DNA from 2 places in the Desulforhopalus glucosivorans genome. Region 1 is predicted to be linked to the other one. Evidence: riboswitches for the same ligand, from Rfam matches in the RefSeq annotation. Region 1 holds a riboswitch; the other holds the start of a gene.
The links. A riboswitch is a leader RNA that binds a small molecule or an ion and turns the genes downstream of it on or off. The one in region 1 is predicted to bind cobalamin.

Region 1 (8,082 bases):
CCACACTGTTTTGACTACAATTCCTATTCCTGCTGGGTCACAATATCTGGTCCATCAATCGTACCGGAATAATCAGTTTTTTACTATTTTCAAGAAAAAATGATTATTTTTTACTGAAAAAACAAGAATTGTATCAGCAGTGTAAGAACATTGTGAGCTGCTCTCTTTATAATGCGCCTGACAATCAAACAACCTCTACATTACAGGAGACGATTATGGCACATGTTAAAGAAAATGACGTAATGATAGACTTTTACCTCTGCCCGAGCCTTCTACAGAAAAAGATCCTCGATACATATCAGGATTTAGGGACTCGTGGTGAACAACGGGAAAGCCTGCTGGATTATCTTGAGGATAAGTTTATTAATGAGATTAGATCCTGCTCCAAAAACAAACGCCCCTCTGCATAAAGCAGAGAGACGCCTAGTTTTTTAGAACTAACCCCGATAATCGGGATAAGTACCTTGGAAGGTCATACTTTAAACTGTCCTACGAGATCATGTAGTTTATTCGCTACTGAAGAGAGGTCGTCGGATTTGTCATTTACCTGTCGACTCGATCCTGAAATCTCTTGAACCAGACTGTCTACCTCTGTAATTTCACCTGTTATAGTACTTGCCACCATGGATGTTTGATTCACATTACGGTTTACCTCTTCTATACCTCGTGAGGCCTGGGCCACATTATCAGCAATCTCCTGACTGGTTGTAGCCTGCTCATCCACTGCTGCGGCAATTGTTTCTACAGTCTCATTTACTTCATTAATCACAGAGGATATTTCCTCAATCTGCCGAACAGTTCCATCAGTTGATTTCTGAACCCCTTCTATCTGGGTTTTAATCTCTTGAGTAGCATCCGAAGTCTGACGAGCTAGTTCCTTGATCTCATTTGCAACGACCGCAAAGCCTTTACCGGCCTCACCTGCCCTTGCCGCCTCAATTGTTGCGTTCAATGCCAATAAATTTGTCTGTTCTGAAATTTCAGTAATTACCTCTGTTACTGAACTAATTTTTATGGCGATACGCCCCAACTCATCAATTGTCTTTGACGCTTCAACTGCTTTTGCTACAGCGGATTGGGTAATACCCTTTGCAGACTCAGAATTTTGTGCAATCTCTCTCACTGTAACGGTCATCTCCTCGACAGCTGAGGCAATCATATTCACATTAGTTGATGCCTGCTCACTTGCTGCTGCAACACTTGTCATATTGCCGCTCATCTCCTCAGTGGCACCGGCAACCTGGTTGGTACGGCCCGACATCTCCCCAACTCCACTCGTCAGCTGACGCGCTATATCTGAAAGGGCAGTTGATGCCCCATTTAAAGTATTTGCGTCATTTACAATATGTTTCACCATATTTTGCAACCGATCCATAAAGGTATTAAACCAGGTTGCCATTTCACCCATTTCGTCTTCCACCTCAACAACCATTCGTTTGGTAAGATCGCCTTCTCCTTCTGCGATATCTTTTAGCATCACAATGGCTGCCTTAATTGGTTTCAACACTAGAGATGTGGTTGCCAGGGCTGCAATAACTACAATAACCATTGCACCAAGTATAATGAGTAACATTGTGTTTCGAAGAGAATAAACGGCGGCAAAAACTGTGTCAGTTGCCCCTGTGGTAATCATCACCCACTCAACTCCTGGAATATCGACAGGGTCATAACGAACAAATTCCGTGCCCCCTGTACTCCCGATTTTTTCTCCAAAACCTGAGTTTCCACCCAATGCCAACTCAATAAATTTATCTGATTTGTCCTCACCCACCTTACCTGATTTTACAACACGATCAGTTCGCAAACCGGTCTTACCAGCCGACCGACCAACAAGATAACTCTCACTCGTATCATCCATACCGCTACGCTGTTGAACAATAGCATTAAATTTATCCACAGGTATTCGCAGGGCAATATACCCCTGGGGCTTATCAAACCTGTCTTTAACATGAGCTATCATAAATGCAGTCTGTATATTATTATCTGGAGCATATGGGGCAAAATCTGCAAAAATATTACCATCAGGATTAATCGATATTTTTTCGTAGGCGCTGCCAAGACTCGACTCCTTTAGAGCACTGTTTGGAATGTTCATGCCTAAATCAGCCCCTTTGGCAGTGCTATATATAAGGTTTCCTTCCATTGAAATCATAAGCAGATCGTAGAAGCCATACTGCTCTACCATGCTTTTTATAGACGCTTCTTTAAATTCAACAAGAGTCCTCCATGAATCATCATCAACTGTATTGCCTGCTGCAACATAGGCATCATTAAAGGTGCGCATACTAGCTTGCATATATGGATCAGTCTGTATGATACTTAGGGCTGAATTTAACTGGGAAAAATACTCTTTAACGTGGTTACGTTTTGTTTCCTGCACAGCCGCAAATTTGGAGACAACTTCAGCTTGCAAAGCGTCACTGGCTTTTTCGATTGCAATATAGGTTACAGAAGCGAGAGGGATTAAACTAACTAGAATAAATGTGGCCAGCAGTTTCACTTTAATCGTCATTTTCTTGAACATCTCTTCAATCCTTCATTGGTAAAGTTAACATTAGAAATCTGCACATTTAAAACCAATGCACTCATTATCCTTCTATGAAAAGCGTATAACAAAAAACACTCAGATACAAATATGCGCCTTCATTTTCATTACAAAATAATGAACATCTGTTTTTTTGATTTCCCACATATCGGTCAATCTGTGGATCATAAAGAGAGAGGAAGTTACAATAAAAGGTGGGTAGAAGTAGAACTAAACATCTGATGATCAACAAAAAAAAAGGTCGCTAGACCCGGCTTGAAAAACCCTTGTCAGCGACCTTGAAGAAGGATGGGATCGGTCAAACTACATGTTGATCACACCAATCTTTGTGAGAAAAACAATTAATACAGCAACCGGAGCAATATAACGGATGGTGAAATACCAGATATTAAAGGTGGTGAGGTAACGACTTCCTTCATCGGTAATTTCTGCCTGTGCAATTTTCTTATCTAAGATAAAACCTGTATAAATAGCAATCAGTAGACCACCAATTGGCAGCATAAAGTTACTCGCTACATAGTCCAGGGAGTCAAGCACTTCCATTCCTTTTATTATCTTCACATTACTCAAAGTTGAATAAGACAATGCAGAAGGAATACCTGCCAGGTAGACTGCAATAGTCATAAAAATGGTCGCCTTTTTCCTGTCGTACTTTTTCTCATCAATCATAAATGCGGTCAATACCTCAAGAAGAGATATCGCTGATGACAGAGCTGCAAAAGCTAAGAGAAGGAAAAAGAGAACCGCTAAAACACCACCCAATGGAATAGTAGCAAACACCTGTGGAAGGGTTTTAAAAATCAAGCCGGGTCCACCTCCAGGTTCCATTCCCACAGAAAAAACAATTGGGAAAATAGCAAGACCTGCAATGATAGCTACGAGAGTATCAAGAAATGCAATTCGAATAGCAACGGGATAGATAGCCTCTTTTTTATCCATGTAACTTGCATAGGTAATCATGGCTCCCATGGCAAGACTCAAGGTGAAAAACGAATGGCCAATGGCCTCGAGAACACCGTTAATGGTAAGTTTTGAAAAGTCGGGGTAGAGCATAAACTTCAACCCTTCAACGGCTCCGCTGGTGGTCATCGCATACACTGCCATAACGATAAGGATTCCAAACAGAGTCGGCATCAGCACACGATTCCAACGTTCGATTCCCTTTTTAACTCCACTGATTACCGCAATTAGACAAAGTCCCATAAAACCGGTAAGGCAGATAAGTTGACGTTGAGGATCTGTTACAAGGGCACCGAACATACCGGAAATCGTTTCGGGATCATGGCCTGCAAAACCGCCACTAAGTGATGTAAACAGATAATCAAGGGTCCAACCGGCAACTACTCCATAATAGGATAAAATAATAAATGCTGAGGCAAGACTGAGCCACCCTATGCTTTTCCAGAAAACGGAGTTTGGAGTCAATTCACGAAAGGAACCGACAACATCTTTTTGTGAATGTCGACCGATGAGAAACTCAGCCATGAGAATTGGTAAACCGCAAAACATAATGGCAACGAGATACACCAACACAAAGGCACCACCACCATTCATCCCCGTAATAAATGGGAATTTCCAAATATTTCCAAGACCTACGGCTGAACCGACAGCTGCCAGAATAAAACCAAACCTACTGCTCCAATGATTACGCACAAAAGCCTCCTTTACACTCAGATTATAAGATTGGCGGTAATGTAGACGAAAGACTGATCATGTCAACAATTTTGTGGCTTTTTTTTGCGTTTTTATTGTTTTTAAATTGAAAAAATTAACAATTACAGAAACTGCATAAAGAAGGGAGGGGGACAGAGGGCGAACAGGGATGGCCGGGCTCACGACCATCCTTGTTCTTGGTGATACATACTACTACTTCAGGTGGATACCTCTTTCTTTTGCTGCATCAGCGATGTGATCAACAAAAATTTTGGCAAACTCTGTATTGGACCCGAGTCCTTCCAATACAGGATTCACATCAAAACCTTCTTTGGTTAAAACTGATTTCCAAGAGTCTTCTTCAGGACCTGCCATGTCATTGGTGGCATGATCACCAGCCACTATCATAAATGGCTTCAGCAATACTTTTTGGGTCTTAGCATACTTTAAATGACCTATAAAATCAGTGATTGCAGGAGAACCTTCTACAACACCAACAAAAGTAGTTACATCCGGATACGCTTCACGCATTTTTTTCTGAGTTTCAGCATAAATACCTGTAGACCAGTGCTCATTGCCGTGTCCCATATAGACAAGAATAGCATTCTCTTCTTTTGCCTGTTGAGCATCCCCTTCAAGGGTTTTTATAACTGCATCCACATCGTCATGATAGGGATAAACGTCACCGGGCATACCAAGGGCAGGACGCCCCATGACAATTGAGTGAATTGGGTTCCACTTCTTTTTCATGGTTCGAATAGAAGCAAGGCCGTTTACATATTGTTGAAGATCATGGGACTGTTCCATGAAAAACATATGGGTTGGCTGTACCACGATATTGGTATATCCATCTTCTAAAAGATCACCTATTGTTGCGATAAAATTCTTCACATAGAGGATCTCTTCAGGGATTCCCTGATCGAGCCATTTTTGCGGTTCTGCCTGACGTTTTTTCCATACAGAGCGAATAATATTTGAAGTAAAGGTCATGCGTACTTCCGTCTTGGGATATGCCTTCTTCACCTCGTCCTGGATATTAATGATTGATGACACAGCAGACGGAACCGTCGTTCCAAAACTTGCGAGAACTATGGCATTTTTTCCGGAACCAGGGATCCCTTTAGCACCGGAAGCAAATGCAGAGACAGAGAAAACACACAAATAAACCAGTACTGCGGTTATACCACACCAACCTTTCTTCATTGCAAATCTCCCAGATAATTGACCAACCTGTTTAAATAAAAAAATCCCGGATCATATAAAATGATCCGGGATTCCCTGATATCCTCGTCTCTTGTGTAGTGTCCCTGTCCAGAGGAAAACTCTACAATGTAATTTCAGATAGGTCTTCTGACTCCCGGATCATCCTAATCACCACGTCTTCCCGGCATATGCCAGTGACTTATATGTGGTTTTCGTCCCCGGTTACAGCGGCGGGCCCGTTCCGGACTTATACCGGATTCCCTTTTAAGCATCTTAATGCACCTGAAAGTTGTTAAAGAAGACCGTAATTTCAGAAACAAGTCAAGCTTTTTTCACTTATTATCAATCACCTACAAAGTAGTATTGTTTTTCGTTGTGCACGAGAATCATTTTCATGGAACAATCAAAACCGGACAAAATATTTTATTAAGCACCTTATGGGTTACACTGCCTAAAAAGAGGCCGCCAATATTTGAGTGACCATGGGAGCCCATAATGATCAAATCATATTCTTTTGATTTAGCACGCTCGGTCAACACCTCTCCCGGTGAGCCAGAGACTGATTCGAGAGTATATTCCGGACCATTTCCGGAAAAAACAGCACCTGCTTTTAACAGACAATCCTTCACAGCTATCTTCCTGTTGTCTCGGATCTGCTCAATAACGTCATCGGACACTTCGGAACCATGTAATTGCCAATCATCACAATATATTACATTAATATGGGCCCCTGTGAGTTTTGCAACACCAAGGGCATACTCAGCGGCATGCATTGAGTATTTAGAACCATCAAAGGGAAGAAGAATATTTTTGATATCCATTAGAAGCCTCCTGTTACATTGAGTTAACGTAATGAAATTCCACCCCAATACGATGAAACAGAGAAACCAACAGCCGCAACAGACAAAGCCGAACCTCCTCATCCTGAGGTGGTTCGGCTTCAACCTTCACTTACATAAATTCTACAGTTAACAGACTGCAACTGCAGGATTATAAAGAGCCCACATCAGGCATATATGTTAACATTCACTGTTCTCTTATTGTATGACAGGAAGCTGTGATTTTCAATACAACAGCGTAGTAGTGCAATAAACACTACCCATCACAGCGCTGCGGATATCCCACGAGTATTGAAGGATAAGGTGCGTTTTACACCCACAACAGGCGCACTGCCAAGCAATGCCACAACTCAACGATGCTTGCGTAGTGTATACAATTTCATTTCTTATCAGTATCTTACCCCAGAAAAGCTGTCAAAAAACAGGTCGCCTAGACTCCGAGAAAACGGGAGAACCTTTTAACATTGCGAACGTAACATTACTTCCAGATAAGTGAACGTAGTGAGACATTAGGGGACTTATCTCGTTTATCGGGCATATTTAAAAAAGCTTAAAAGCTAAGACATGAGACCTTTCACACCATCAGCAATAAATTGAATAGCAAGAGAGGCAAGTAGCACTCCAAGCAGTCTTTTGAACACATCGTTTGCTGTCTGCCCCACAAGGTGCACCAACGGTTTTGCAAACAAAAAACAGATGAGGGTCAAAACATAAATTATAACAACAGCTGCAACTAATGGCAAAAAGGATATTTCTTGTTCACGAACCCCTGAGAACAGAAGGATTGTAAGAGTTAGGCAACCAGGTCCTGCAATAAGGGGGATGGAAAGAGGGAAAACAGAAATATCATCATACGTTAAATCACCCTCATCATCTTTGGCACTATCAGGTTTAGTAATCATTCCAAAGGCAGCATAGAAAATCAGGAGACCACCGGCAATCTTAAAGGACTCCATCTCAATACCGAGGGTTGTCAATAGTCCCACACCCCAAAAACCAAAGCAGAGGACCAGAAGCAGTGACAAACTCACTGATCGAATTGCCATCCTACGACAATAGCCTGCATCGTTCCCCTTTGTCAGGGCATTGAAAATGAGCGAAGCACCAATGGGGTCAACAATCACAAAATATGCAATAAATGCGTTTATAAAACTATCCACTTATCAACACCCTCCTTTATTAAAATGAATGTACGCGAACCACTTGCTAAAAGACTCATCACAAACCGTACTTTCTTTTAAGAGATTTGTGAAAAAACACCAACGCTGAGCAACCGGTAAACAATGCAACAGCCCCAATAATGATAGCAAGACGACCCCAGGGCAAACCATGTTCAACCCGCATGGCCTGTATTACCATCAGAGTCCTGATCCATTCAACAACTCCCAAAACAAGGGCCACTTGGACAACACGTACCACCCAGCCTTTCTTATAGAAAAGCATCAAAGGGAAAAGAAGTCCTGCAACAACTACTATCGTCTGTCCATCACGCATAAAGTGAGCTGCCAGCAGCCAAAAACTCATGATGACTGGAATATGTAAAAGAAATCCCATCATTATCCTTTTTAAAATTAAGTTTTACTTCGATAAGCCATGCAAAAAATCATAACTTTGCACTGCAGATATACTGGAGATACCAAAGATAGGCGATATCAGTGTTGCTCCTATAACTCCATCCGTAACCATACTCTTTTACTCTTCTAGTTCAATTGAAGAAAAGAGTCGTTACCTGTAGAACAGCTTCGCTCTATGTCAAAATTTTAGATGATTTTTTTTGCTAAGTGGGATAGGAAAGTCGATCGATTGACGTTACAATACGTATAATATGTTTTACATAATTCA
Region 2 (8,082 bases), 470 kb from region 1:
GGATTTCCATAAGGTCCTTCTGGTTCTGCCAAGGAATGATAACCCTGTTAATACCAGCACGAAGCGCAGCCAGGGCCTTCTCTTTAAGCCCACCAATTGGCAGGACCCGACCTCGAAGCGTAACCTCTCCAGTCATTGCAGTATTGCTTGCAATGGTCTTTTCTGTAATTGCCGAATAGAGTGCGGTGGCCATGGTTATACCAGCTGAAGGTCCATCTTTAGGGATGGCTCCTGCAGGCACATGAATATGAAAATCCACCTTATCAAAAAACTCATCATCTATCTGGAGATCTTCACTCCGACTCCTGCAATACGTGAGTGCCGCCTGGGCAGACTCTTTCATCACGCTACCAAGTTGCCCCGTGAGTGTGAGCTTTCCTTTTCCAGGCATTACGTTTACTTCGATCTGGAGAATCTCTCCCCCAACCTCTGTCCAGGCAAGGCCGGTAACAAGCCCTGGCTGCTCAAGCATTTCCATTTCGGACTCTGGTAAAATCTTAGGAGGCCCAAGATAGAGATGAAGATTACGCATGGAGACAGAGTACGGTCCTTTACCGCCTTCGGCCACTTTTCTGGCAATCTTTCTACACACCTTACCTATTTCACGCTCAAGGTTTCTAAGACCAGCCTCAAGGGTATAATGGGTGATGATATTTTTAAGCGTATCATCATTGAGTTTAATGTGACGGGGTTTGAGACCATTCTCTCTAATCTGTCGTGGTAAGAGATAACGTTTTGCGATTACAATCTTTTCTTCAAGCGTATATCCGGAAAGTCTAATCACCTCCATCCTGTCCAAAAGCGGCCCAGGAATGGTGTCACTCATATTGGCGGTGGTAATGAACATCACCTTAGACAGATCGATAGGCATATTCATGTAGTGATCAGAAAACTCTGAATTCTGCTCAGGATCCAGCACCTCAAGAAGTGCAGAAGAAGGATCGCCACGGTAATCTGAGCCAACCTTATCAATCTCATCCATCATGAAGATCGGATTATTTGTACCAACGGTTTTTAACCCTTGGACAATACGTCCAGGCATAGCACCAATATAGGTACGTCTGTGCCCGCGAATCTCAGCTTCATCACGCATACCACCTAAAGAGATTCTATAAAACTGCCTTCCCATTGCACGGGCCACAGATTTACCAAGGGAGGTTTTACCAACACCTGGAGGCCCTACAAAACAGAGGATCGGTCCTTTAGTGGAATCATTGAGTTTACGAACTGCAAGATACTCAAGGATACGCTCTTTAATTTTATCCAGGCCATAGTGATCCTCGTCGAGAATCTCTTTTGCATGGACAAGATCTAAAAGATCTTTGGAGCTTTTCTTCCAGGGAACATCAAGTATCCAATCAATATATGTTCGTATGATTGTGGCCTCAGAAGAATCGGGATGCATCATTTCCATCCTGCTCAACTGCTTATTCGCTTCCTTGCGAATCTTCTTGGGCATTTTGGTCTTCTTGATTTTCTTCTCAAGCTCGTCAATCTCCTGACCGCGCTCATCGGTATCACCAAGCTCTTTTTGCAGAGCATGGAGTTGTTCGCGGAGGAAATATTCACGCTGAGACTTACTCATCTCTTCTTTAGCGTCATTCTGAATTTTCGCCTGAACAGTGGAAACCTCAAGCTCTTTAGTCAAAAGTTCACTAACAAGCTTTAACCTTTTAACCGGATCAGTCTCTTCAAGAATCTTTTGCGATTCAGAAATTTTCAATCTAAGATTTGACCCCACAAGATCAGCAAGACGGCCAGGCTCTTCGATGTTATTGATAATCATCATAAGATCAGCAGAGAGAATCCCTCTAAGAGACATGATTTTCTCGGTCTGCTCACGAACGGTGCGCATGGTGGCCTCAACCTCCACACTCACATCTTTTACCTCAACATCTTCAATGACTTCAACTGCGACCTGATAGCTTGGCTCTTTCTGTTCAAAGCTTTTAATGCGCGCCTTTGACATGGCCTGTACCAGCACCTTCAAACGTCCATCGGGCAGTTTCAGAGTCCTCATAACCATGCAAACCATACCAACATCATACAGATCTTCCTCTGCGGGATTATCCTTGGTAGCATCTTTCTGGGTCACAAGCATCAATAACTTGTTATTTTCAAGGGCCTCATTGACAGCCTCCACAGATCCTGGACGGCCAACAAACAGAGGGATAATCATATAGTTGAATACGACCACATCCCGTACCGCCATCATGGGCAGAACTTCAGGTATTTCCATTTCTTCATTATTTGAAAAATCGTCCATACCTATACTTAAAGAATCATTAAATTCCACTCAATCCTCCATCAAAACCCTAAAAAGTATTCACCTCATAGAAGGCGAATAGCACATATATCAATCAACACAATTTCGTATATTTATCATCGTTCCAGACAGATAGACACTCTCGCAGTAACTGTCCGTAAAATTCACGGAAATACTAAACATGCAAGCAACTTAAGTCAAGCCACCAATATCGACCATCTCGTCATATCAATAATTTCGCTTGAACTCTCTGTCTAATTCTTTCATAGTAACTTACGTTATTGCAATACTTATTATTCTACAATCTATGAGGAACCTTATGATTTCAGTACAATCGTTTTTTAATCTAAGTGATTTTCCGAACGCTGACCTCTTTGATGCTACAAGTCCTGTCTGGCAACCACTTAACGATCTCAAAACATATATGGATGGCTACAACTATCCCAAATATGAGCAAGTATATTTTACAACAGGAATGCCCCTTAAAGAACATGTAATCATTCATGAGGGCAAGATGCTCTGTTTTAATGATTTTGAAATCGAATTTGGGGATACAACCAAGAAAGGCTTGCAGGTGAAACGTGGCGGAATGATCCTCGAGGGCGCTTCTGTCATCATGGCGGGTTCTGTCATCACCGGCCAGCAGATTGCCATAGGCAAGGGCGTACTCATTGAAACCGGTGCGATGGTTAAATCTCCTGCCATTATCGGTGACTACTCAGAGGTGAGACAAGGAGCTTACTTACGTGGCTACTGCCTGACCGGAAAACATTGCGTTCTTGGTCACACCACTGAAGTAAAACACTCCATTTTTCTCAACAATGCAAAAGCTGGGCATTTTGCCTATGTAGGCGATTCAATCCTGGGCGGAAACGCCAATCTGGGCGCTGGAACCAAGTTTGCCAACTTGAAATTTATTGGCGGCAACATCCATATCCTGCTCGACAACGAGATGGTCAACACAGAAAGAAAAAAATTAGGCGCAATATTAGCCGATGGTTGTCAAACCGGCTGCAACTCTGTCACTAGTCCCGGAACACTTATGGGAAAAAACGCAGTACTTTTACCCAATATTACGGCTAAGGCAGGTCTCCATGAAGCAAGGGCTATTATCAGATAGTATATACCTGTTGCAAATTAGGTTTTTCGTTCAAGATCAAGCCACCCACGACACATGATTACAACACTTGAAGTGCCGGCAGCAACATAAGGGTGGGGGGAATAAGTTAGATAATTATATTGACTTATTGGTTTCACCTTTGTTAAGTCTCTATTACGTTTTAGGTGCTATTATTTTAGCCTATGAGGGAATTCCGTGAAAATCGGAAACGGGCCCGCCGCTGTAACTGGGGACAGAATCCACCTTAATGAACCACTGGGAATATTCCTGGGAAGGTGTGGATGAAGGATGATCCAGAAGTCAGAAGACCTGCTTGAAACGCTGATGTAGGTAATCCCGTGGACAAGGATAGCCGCACCCGAGACGAGGAAACAGGGAATCCCCGGATCATTAATTTGATCCGGGGATTTTTTTATTCCACCACCTGGTGTTGCTCAGCAATCTTTTACATGTTGGATTTTGGGTGAAGAATATAAGCCGAAGTACGTTATTCGTCACTATATTGAATTCTATGAGAAGGTGGACAGATAATGCAAGGAACGTTTTATGTAGTAGGTGTTGGCCCGGGTGACCCACAGCTAATGACTCTAAAAGCCGTGAATGTGCTTCAAAAATGTGATACCTGGTTTGTTCCCTCCGCCTTTGAAAACGGTGGCAGTATGGCCCTTAAAATTGTTGAGGGCACTGTACAGTCAGCCGAAAAAAAGATACTCAGTCATCATTTTCCCATGAAGCAGGTGAAAAGATGTGCTGAACCGGACGCTGAGGTTAAAGCAGCATGGAATGAAGCTGCTAAAACTATCATAGAGATTCTCGATAGTGGAAAGGATGTTGTCTTTCCCACCTTGGGAGATCCTGCAATCTACTCCACTGGATTTTATGTCTGTGAAACACTTCAGGAGTATGGTACCCCGTTCAAGTTAGAGATTATTCCCGGAGTATCAGCCATTGGAGCAACATCTGCGGCTTCTGGGATGCCTCTCTGTCTCGGAGATGAGCGCCTTGTTGTGATTCCCGCGACTTTTGAAGACGAAAAGATAAAAGAAATCTTAACAAATAGTGACAGTGCTGTTTTCATGAAGGTTTTCAAGGTGATGGATAAACTTGTGCCACTGCTTGAAGAACTGGACCTGATCGATAAGGCAGTGCTGGTTGAGCGATGCAGCCTTGAAGATCAAAGGGTGTGGACAGACGTTAGAGAAACTGTCGGTAAGGAGCTCCACTATTTTTCCACAATGGTTGTACGGAAGTAATTAACTCTTCTATACTATTCTCCAGACTGTAGCAGTACAGCCGGGAGTTATCATACTGAGCCACTTGCAAAACTCACTTTTGCCCAGTCTCGATGTTATGCTCATTTTTTGTACTTAGAGGTAAGCGTAGACTCCAGGTAAGCGTAGACTCCAGGTAAGCGTAGACTCCGATATCAAGTGCATGCCTGGGAAATAAACACATGCCTTGCTATTGAAAAAAGCTGTCATTTTTACAAAAGGCTTCATTGTTTTTTAATTTTTCTTTTGAGAGTATGGAACAAGAACTCCTTTCAGCGCTATGGCCACAGGTCATTCTTCCCATTGGCCGAATCACCTGCTTCATCATTTTAGGGTTATTCATTGCAAGCTTTATAGAAAGCCTCAATTGGACCCACAAGCTCGCCACACTGGCACGGCCGCTTATCAGGCGCGGACACCTCTCCACATTAACAGGTGCAAGTTTTTCCGTAGCCTTTTTCTCTGGTGTTTCAGCCAACACACTTCTTGCTGAGGCATATGACAAGGGACAAATATCACAAAAAGAGCTGGTCCTTGCAAATCTTTTTAACTCTCTTCCACGTTTTTTTCTCCATCTGCCAACGGTATTTTTTCTTACTGCACCACTCATAAAATACGGAGCCATCATATATGTTGGCCTCACCTTTAGTGGAGCAATATTACAGACCATACTGGTAGTTACCTTAGGGGCCGTTTTACTGCCGAAAAATACTGAACCGCTCCCTGATCCACCGGCAGGCAAAAAGAAAACAACCATCCCCGAAGCCTTTTCAAAAAGTGTAAAGAGGATAAAAAAACGAATAGTTAAGATTCTTAAGTTTCTTATCCCTGTCTATCTGGTTTTCTTTTGTCTTAACTGGTATGGCATCTTTGAGACCCTAGAACACTATTTTGCAGAGAGCAGCATCCTGATAAGCTGGTTAAATCCCAAGGCTGTGGGTATCGTTTTGCTACACGTTACAACCGAATTTTCGGCAGGTCTTGCAGCAGCCAGTGCACTACTGGCCGAAAACAGCCTCACCTACAACGAGGTTGTCATGGCGCTTCTGGTCGGTAATATTCTTTCCACACCAATACGGGCAATACGACACCAACTCCCATACTATACCGGGATATATACACCACGCCTTGCTGTTCAACTTGTAGCAGTAAGTCAGTTGACAAGAGCCTTTTGTCTTATATTTGTTTCTGTAATTTATTTTAGTCTGAGTGCAATATTATAGGCCTTTTGGAAAACTATGCGCACAAACCCTTATAAAAAGAACCTGCTATTGAGTTGCTGCCTGATAGCCTTGCTCCTTTGCACAGTTATCATTTCAACCAGCATGGGCTATATGCAGATCCAATGGCAGGACATTCTACGGGTTATAGGAACCCATCTTTTTAGTGCGCCTGAATTGAGCATCAATGTTGAACCTTCTGTTCCCTATGTTGTAATGGACGTACGCTTGCCCCGCATACTCACAGCAGCTCTAGTGGGAGCAGGCCTTGCTCTAAGTGGAGTTATCTATCAGGGAATCCTACTGAATCCCCTTGCAGACCCGTATACCCTTGGTATCAGTAGTGGGGCCGCATTTGGGGCCTCTCTTGCACTACTGGCAAACCTTACTCTCTGGAGCCAGTTTTCAACACCACTTTTTGCCTTTGCAGGTGCCATTGCAACACTCTTTGTTGTTATGCGCCTTTCCACTTTCAATGGCCTTATCTCTGCCCAGACTCTTATACTCTCCGGGGTCATTGTCGGTGCAATTCTGTCCGCCGGAATAAGTTTTATGAAGTACCTCGCCGATGAACAGGTTGCCATTATCATTTTCTGGCTGATGGGAAGCTTTGGTTCATCCACCTGGAGTGGAGTTCTACTTCTTTTAGGAACAGTAAGTTTTGGACTCTGTATCACCCTCTACTTTAGCAGAGACCTTAACATTATGTCCCTTGGTAAAAGGTCTTCAGATTCCCTTGGGGTTGAAACGGCTAAAATTCGCAAGATTCTTCTTATCAGTGCATCCTTTGTAACAGCAATATGTGTGGCTCTTACCGGAATAATCGGTTTCATAGGCCTAATAGTTCCCCACCTCATGCGATACATTGTGGGGCCGGATAACCGAAAACTCATCCCGGCCTCCGCCCTTGCTGGAGCTATTCTACTTCTCATTGCCGATACTATTACAAGAGCCGTCCTACCAATGGAAGTACCAATTGGAGTCTTGACAGCACTCATAGGCGGGCCATTTTTCTGTATAATATTTAGACAGAAACAAAAGGGGCGGGCCTATGAGTAATACAATCGTTCTTGCCTCTGAAAACGTCGACTTTTCCTATGGTAAAACAGCTACGATAAAAGACATTACTGTTAAACTGGAGGCAGGTAAGTTTTATGGCATAATTGGACCAAACGGCTGTGGAAAAACAACCTTTTTAGATCTTCTGACAGGTAATAAAAAGCCATCATCAGGTACTGTGCGCCTCTTTGATACACCACTCACCAGGTACAGTAAACGCGATCTTGCCCGGCAATTGGCCCTTGTACCCCAGGAATATGACACAGGCTTTGGTTTTACAGTGGAAGAAGTTGTGTTGATGGGAAGACATCCGCATATTCCACGATTTGCATCTCCTTCAAATACGGACTGGGAAAAAGTCGATCAGGCCATGGATGCAATTGGTATTTCAGATCTGCGTGACAGATACACCTCCACACTTTCCGGAGGTCAGAAACAGCGAACAGTAGTGGCAAGGGCTCTTGCTCAGGACACTCCCCTACTGCTCTTTGACGAGGCTACTTCAAGTCTTGATATTAAATACACCCTGCAGATCTTCAATCTCGTAAAAAAACTAGTGGAACAGCAGAACAGAACCGTCATTGCTGTCATGCATAATCTTAACCTCGCAGCTGCCTACTGTGATGAGTTGCTCATTATGAACAACGGCACCATTGCCAGGACTGGTGCCACCGCCAGCACTCTCACAACAGAAATCATTGAAGAGGTTTTCGGGGTGGAGAGCACCATCGTATGGGATGAATACAACCAGTCACAACAGGTAAATTTTCACTATCAACAGGAGATATAATGACTGGTTCATTCTTCATTAATAGTGCCAAGGGGTGTAGATCGAAATCATCTTCTATTTTTTTGGTATGTGCTCTGACACTATTTATTACAGCTGTAAATAATTCCTGTGCTGGAGAAATTTATGACAGTCACGGGAGAAAAATTATAGTGAGCAAACCGTTCACAAGAATTATATCCCTCTACTCAGCCCATACAGAAAATCTCTGTTCCATGGGAGCGATGGATCAACTGGTCGGCATATCACGTAGTGATGATTACCCTAAAGAAATACTGGACAAGCCAAAGTTTTCCTACCGCGAGGACCCTGAGAAATTTATCGGACAAAACCCTGATCTCGTTCTTATCCGCCCCATG

Region 2: it holds a riboswitch for cobalamin, as region 1 does, so the genes downstream of both, cobI (precorrin-2 C(20)-methyltransferase) here and ACX6CI_RS12180 (sirohydrochlorin cobaltochelatase) in region 1, are expected to answer to the same signal.

The regions. Positions count from the first base shown of each region.
Region 1 covers NZ_AP044854.1:2,807,533-2,815,614, forward strand. The annotation lists gene ACX6CI_RS12160 (hypothetical protein) at 1-72, shown strand, start outside; gene ACX6CI_RS12165 (hypothetical protein) at 216-410, shown strand; gene ACX6CI_RS12170 (methyl-accepting chemotaxis protein) at 473-2,524, opposite strand; gene ACX6CI_RS12175 (sodium-dependent transporter) at 2,849-4,198, opposite strand; gene ACX6CI_RS12180 (sirohydrochlorin cobaltochelatase) at 4,412-5,401, opposite strand; cobalamin riboswitch at 5,522-5,702, opposite strand; gene ACX6CI_RS12185 (universal stress protein) at 5,794-6,222, opposite strand; gene ACX6CI_RS12190 (MarC family protein) at 6,798-7,400, opposite strand; gene ACX6CI_RS12195 (hypothetical protein) at 7,459-7,797, opposite strand.
Region 2 covers NZ_AP044854.1:2,336,176-2,344,257, forward strand. The annotation lists gene lon (endopeptidase La) at 1-2,296, opposite strand, end outside; gene ACX6CI_RS10045 (LbetaH domain-containing protein) at 2,586-3,386, shown strand; cobalamin riboswitch at 3,532-3,717, shown strand; gene cobI (precorrin-2 C(20)-methyltransferase) at 3,917-4,639, shown strand; gene ACX6CI_RS10055 (hypothetical protein) at 4,912-5,880, shown strand; gene ACX6CI_RS10060 (FecCD family ABC transporter permease) at 5,896-6,936, shown strand; gene ACX6CI_RS10065 (ABC transporter ATP-binding protein) at 6,929-7,726, shown strand; gene ACX6CI_RS10070 (ABC transporter substrate-binding protein) at 7,726-8,082, shown strand, end outside.